Regions from separate parts of the Staphylococcus sp. 231237_7MaSpsaltlick genome, predicted to be linked through region 1. Evidence: riboswitches for the same ligand, from Rfam matches in the RefSeq annotation. Region 1 holds a riboswitch; the other holds the start of a gene.
The links. Region 1 has a riboswitch for S-adenosylmethionine ahead of ACF91D_RS16460 (Na+/H+ antiporter NhaC family protein). Riboswitches for the same ligand answer to the same signal wherever they lie in the genome.
Positions count from the first base shown of each region.

Region 2: it holds a riboswitch for S-adenosylmethionine, as region 1 does, so the genes downstream of both, ACF91D_RS00700 (Na+/H+ antiporter NhaC family protein) here and ACF91D_RS16460 (Na+/H+ antiporter NhaC family protein) in region 1, are expected to answer to the same signal.

Region 1 covers NZ_JBICNX010000008.1:85,300-88,495, reverse strand. The annotation lists gene ACF91D_RS16475 (amidohydrolase) at 1-24, shown strand, start outside; gene ACF91D_RS16470 (SDR family oxidoreductase) at 108-989, shown strand; gene ACF91D_RS16465 (flavin reductase family protein) at 1,055-1,666, shown strand; SAM riboswitch class I at 1,808-1,906, shown strand; partial or broken gene ACF91D_RS16460 (Na+/H+ antiporter NhaC family protein) at 2,010-3,196, shown strand, end outside.
Region 2 covers NZ_JBICNX010000001.1:125,746-128,941, forward strand. The annotation lists gene ACF91D_RS00700 (Na+/H+ antiporter NhaC family protein) at 1-1,105, opposite strand, end outside; SAM riboswitch class I at 1,217-1,317, opposite strand; gene ACF91D_RS00705 (flavin reductase family protein) at 1,466-2,077, opposite strand; gene ACF91D_RS00710 (SDR family oxidoreductase) at 2,214-3,095, opposite strand; gene ACF91D_RS00715 (amidohydrolase) at 3,174-3,196, opposite strand, start outside.

The sequences.
Region 1 (3,196 bases):
CAAAAGCTATTAAATGAAGTTTAATTATAATTAGTGCTATTTTGTATTAATCAGAAACATATTGGGTATTGAATATATAAGTAAAATGTATTAAGGAGTGTTTACTTATGTCTGCTCAAGATCCTAGAAAGAAATTTTCAAACAAAGATTTTCCAAAGCAAGAACAACCTGTTCCTGGACTACAACAACAATTAGATCCTCAACCAGATTGTGGAGAATCATCATATACAGGCCATCATAGATTAGAAGGTTATAAAATGTTAGTAACTGGTGGTGATTCTGCAATAGGTCGTGCTGCTGCAATTGCGTATGCAAAAGAAGGTGCCGATGTTGCAATTAATTACCTCCCTGATGAACAAGTCGATGCTGAAGAAGTGAAACAGGTAATTGAAGCTGCTGGCAGTAAAGCAGTGCTTATACCGGGTGATATTCGAAATGAACAATTTAACTATGACTTGGTTGCACAGGCACATCAAGAATTAGGTGGATTGGACAATGTGACGTTAGTCGCTGGTCATCAGCAATATCGAGAAAGTATCAAAGGCTTTGATACAGCTTCCTTTACAGAAACCTTTGAAACGAATGTTTATCCTATATTTTGGACAGTACAAAAGGCGATAGATTATTTAAAACCCGGAGCAACGATTACATTGACATCTTCTGTTCAAGGTTATAATCCAAGTCCAATATTGCATGATTATGCTGCAACCAAAGCGGCAATCATTTCATTGACCAAAAGTTTATCTGAAGAATTAGGTGAACAAGGTATACGTGTTAATTGTGTTGCACCTGGTCCATTCTGGTCACCGTTACAAATCTCAGGAGGACAACCTCAATCGAAGATACCGACCTTTGGTCAAAAGTCAGTACTTGGACGTGCAGGTCAACCTGTTGAGTTAGCAGGTGTATATGTCCATCTCGCAGCTGAAGAATCTAGCTATACAACTGGTCAAGTGTATGGTGTTACAGGCGGAACCCAAATAGATTAAACAACAAAAAGTTAGAAAATCTGGAAGTTGATTTTCTAACTTTTTATTTATGAGGAGTAGAACAAATGAAAAAATTCGAAGCAGCAAAGTTAACAAAGCAACAAAACTATAAGTTATTGAGTGGTAGTGTTATCCCAAGACCCATTGCATTTGTAACATCACAAGATGACAAGGGCATGCTCAATGCAGCCCCTTTTAGTTTCTTTAATGTGGTCAATAGTGCGCCACCGATGATTATGCTATCAACAACTCGAACGGCAGGCAAAAGGAAGGATACTTCCTTAAATATCGAAGCAACTGAAGCATTTGTTGTGCATATAACAGATGAAGCTACTGTAGAACAAATTAATCGTACAGCAGCTCCAATTGCAAGGTCATTGAATGAATTAGAACGAACAGACTTAACATGCGTTGATTCTGATATCGTATCTGTACCTGGGATTGAACAAGCTAAGATACGCTTAGAGTGTAAATTGGATAGAATTATTCCCTTAGGTGATAAACAAGAGGGATCTGATTTAATTATTGGAGAAGTTGTGATGTTTCATATTGATGATACAGTTTATATAGAACCGCATAAGATTGATTCTAAAGCATTAGGAGCTGTGAGTCGGTTAGCTGGAAATAATTATGCGAATCTTGGACAATCTTTTATCATTGAACGTCCAACAGAATAGTAATGCACATGTTACATCATCAATGTCTACTCTGTAGTTGTTTATTAAAGGAATAAGTTTGACAAAGTTCAGATTAAATATTAATATTTAGCAGTATTTGACGTTAACATTCAAGAGTTCTTGTAGTAAAAAAATAAAACATACTTATCAAGAGAAGTGGAGGGACTGGCCCTATGATACTTCGGCAACATGTAAAAGCGTGTGCCAAATCCAGTAGCAACTATTGCTAGAAGATAAGGAGCTTAAATTAACTCTTTTCTTCAAATGGATGAAAAGAGTTTTTAATTTTTATAAGATATTAAACCGTTAAATCATAATTGATATCAAAGGAAGTAGGTTGAATATGAAAGAGCAGTATAAAGGCAATGCTTGGGCATTGATTCCTTTAATCGTCTTTGTGGCGATGTTTCTAGGTGTTGGTATAGCGACGGGTGATTTCACGACAATGCCATTAAACGTTGCAATTATTGTGGCCTCTATCATTGGCTTGTTATAAAATAGAAAAGAATCGTTTCAACAGAAAGTTGAAATATTCACGAAAGGTGCAGGACACTCTAACATTGTGTTAATGATGTTGATTTTCCTATTGGCTGGTGCCTTTTCACAAACAACGGAAGATATGGGTGGTGTAAAATCCACTGTTAATCTAGGTTTATCAATTATTCCAGAAAATTTAATCATAGTAGGCTTATTTATTATTTGTATGTTTGTGTCTGTTTCTATGGGTACATCTGTAGGAACAGTTGCTGCAATCGCACCTGTAGGCTTCGGATTGAGTCAAGCAACAGATGTATCAACGGCGATTACAATGGCTACAGTTGTAGGTGGTGCGATGTTTGGTGATAATCTATCGATGATTTCTGATACGACAATTGCCGCAGTACGCACACAAAAGACAAAAATGAGTGACAAATTTAAAGTAAATATAAAAATAGTACTTCCTGGGGCAATACTGACTATTATTGCACTATGGTTTTTAACAAATGGTGCACATATCGATGCGACTAAAAATTATGATTATAATATAATTAAAGTTATACCATATTTATTGGTACTTATACTGGCATTAGTAGGAATTAATGTAATCATTGTCTTAATTGGTGGTACTTTACTATCTGCGATTATAGGATTGGTTGATCATTCATTTGGCTGGAAAGGGCTATTAAGTTCAATATCAAAAGGTATTGTCGGCATGGAAGATATTGCAATTATTGCATTGTTAATTGGTGGTTTAGTTGCGTTGATTCAACATAATGGAGGCATTACGTGGTTATTAAATTTTGTGCGTAATAGAGTTAAATCGAAACGTGGAGCAGAACTGGGTATTGCCGGATTGGTAAGTGCTGCAGATATTGCTACAGCGAATAATACGATTTCTATACTTATGGCCGGTCCTTTAGCTAAAGACATCGCTGATGAATACGATGTCGATCCTCGAAAGTCGGCAAGTATTTTAGATATGTTTGCTAGTTGTTTCCAAGGGCTTTTACCTTATAGTCCACAAGTTATAGCAGCTGCTGGCGTTGCATC
Region 2 (3,196 bases), on a different contig from region 1:
TGGCTGATTTACGCGGATCTACATCATATTCTTCTGATATATCTTTCGCTAATGGGCCTGCCATTAATATAGAAATAGTATTATTTGCTGTTGATATATCTGCAACACTTACTAAGCCAGCAATCCCTAATTCTGCACCGCGTTTAGATTTAACTTTACTGCGTACAAAATTTAACAACCAAGTAATACCACCATTATGTTGAATCAACGCAACTAATCCACCAATGAGCAATGCAATAATCGCTATATCTTCCATGCCGATAATACCTTTAGATATTGAATTTAATAAGCCAGTCCATCCAAATGAACCATAAATTAATCCAATAATTGCAGAAAGTACAACACCACCGATTAATACGATAACGACATTTACACCTATTAGTGCTAAGATAAGCACAAATAAGTATGGAATTACTTTAATAAGGTCATAATCGTAACTTTTACTTGCATCTATGTGCGCACCATTAGTTAAAAACCAAAGCACAATAATAGTAAATATCGCACCAGGTAAGACAATTCTTATATTCACCTTAAATTTATCGCTCATTTTCGTTTTCTGAGTACGTACTGCAGCTATTGTAGTATCAGAAATCATCGATAAATTATCACCAAACATAGAGCCACCAACAACAGTAGCCATTGTGATAGCTGCTGAAACATCTGTAGCCTGACTTAAACCAAAACCAACTGGCGCTATAGCAGCTACCGTTCCTACAGACGTACCCATTGATAAAGATACAAACATACATATAATAAAGAGCCCGACAATAATTAAGTTTTCTGGTATTAATGATAACCCTAAATTAACTGTCGACTCCACGCCGCCCATATCTTCTGTCGTTTGGGAAAATGCACCTGCTAACAAGAAAATCAACATCATTAAAATAATATTAGAATGTCCTGCACCTTTTGTAAAAACTTCAACCTTTTTATGAAATGCTTCTTTTCTGTTTAATGCTAAGCCAACGATAGACGCAACTAATATAGCTACATTGAGTGGCATCGTAGTAAAGTCACCCGTACCAATACCTACACCTAAAAACATACCAACAAATACGATTAAAGGTATCAAAGCCCATGCGTTACCTTTTTTTGTCTCCTCCATACATAACCAACTTTCCTAAATATTAAAACAGAATCTAACATTCTATTATTTTTTAGTCCTAAAAATAAAAAAACTCTTTCTATTTAAGAAGAAAGAGTAATCTGTGATTCATTCTTATCTTCTAGCATAATTTATGCTACTGGATTTGGCACACGCATCATCATGTTGCCGAAGTATCAACGGGCCAGTCCCTACACTTCTCTTGATAAGTTATTATTTTATTTTATTACAGTACAGTATTAATCGTAATTCGTCAAATAGGAAAGCGGATAGAAAACAATTTTTATAAATGCTTTCATTTTCTCTCCCTTCCAACTATCTATTATTTCAATAAAGCTTATTTTGTTAAATATCTTTTAGTTACTCCATTGGACGTTCTATTGTGAATTTATTTCCTAAAGAAGCGTAATCATTACCCGCTAAACGAGCTACTGCACTAAGCGCATCGGCGTCTATTTTACTATCTTCAAAATAAACGGACTCATCAATATGAAACATGACTACTTCACCTATAATTAAGTCAGATCCTTCTTGAGAGTCACCTAACGGAATAATTCTATCTAACTTACATTCCATACGAATTTTTGCTTGTTCAATGCCAGGCACTGAAACTAATTCAGAGTCAACACAATTCAGGTTTGTTCTTTCCAATTCATTTTGGTTACGGATCAATGGTGCTGCTGTTTGGTTGATTTGTTCTACTGTAGCTTCATCTGTGATATGGACAACAAACGATGCCGTTTCCTCAATATTTAAAGAAGTGTCTTTGCGTTTCCCTTCAGAACGACCTGTAGAAATCATAATCATTGGAGGCGCACTATTAACAACGTTGAAAAAGCTAAATGGCGCTGCATTCAAACGCCCTTCTTTATCTTGGGAAGTAACAAATGCGATGGGTCTAGGTATCACACTACCACTTAATAATTTATAATTTTGCTTTTTAGTTAAAGTATCTGCTTTAAATTTCTTCATAAATGATTCCCTTACCTTTCTATAAATAAGAAGGAGGTAGGATATCAATGTATCCTTGCCTCCTTATACTTAGTATCGTCTAGATATCAAAATACTAATAGTTAAATTAGATTACGGTCTCATTTCTGCATCAATTCTAATCTAATTGGGTACCACCTGTCACACCATAAACTTGGCCTGTTGTATAGCTTGATTCCTCGGCAGCTAAATGGACGTATACGCCTGAAAGTTCAACGGGTTGGCCAGCTCTACCTAAAACTTCTTTTTGACCAAAAGTAGGAATTTTAGATTGGGGCTGTCCACCAGAAATTTGGAGCGGTGACCAGAATGGGCCTGGTGCTACACAGTTCACTCGAATCCCCTTACTACCTAATTCTTCAGATAAGCTTTTGGTAAGTGAAATAATAGCTGCTTTGGAAGCGGCATAATCATGCAAGATTGGACTTGGATTATACCCTTGTACAGATGACGTCAATGTAATCGTTGCACCTGGTTCTAAATAATCAATTGCTTTTTGCACTGACCAGAAAATAGGATAGACATTTGTTTCGAATGTCTCAGTAAATGATTCAGTATCAAAGCCTTTAAGATTATTTCTATATTGCTGATGTCCTGCTACAATTGTTACATTATCTAATCCACCAAGTTTATTATAAGCTGTTTCAACTAAATCATAGTTAAATTGTTCATCACGTATATCACCTGGGATTAATACCGCTTTACGACCCGCGGCTTCAATCACTTGTTGCACTTCTTCAGCGTCTACTTGCTCAGCCGGTAAGTAGTTAATCGCCACATCCGCACCTTCCTTTGCATAGGCAATAGCAGCGGCTCTACCGATAGCAGAATCTCCACCAGTCACTAACATCTTGTAATCTTTCAAACGTCCGTAACCGGTATAAGTTGTTTCACCACAATCAGGCTTAGGCTCTAATTTATCTTGTAAACCTGGAATGGCTTGTTCTTGTTTCGGGAAATCTTCACTTGAAAATTTTGTTCTAGGATCTTGTCCTGGCATATGCAAACACTCCTTATTTAAAGAATATGCTTATGCATTACCCTGATTTTTTAACTTTTAATACATCAATCGAAGATTCTATTTAGATTGTTCGTTTAAAA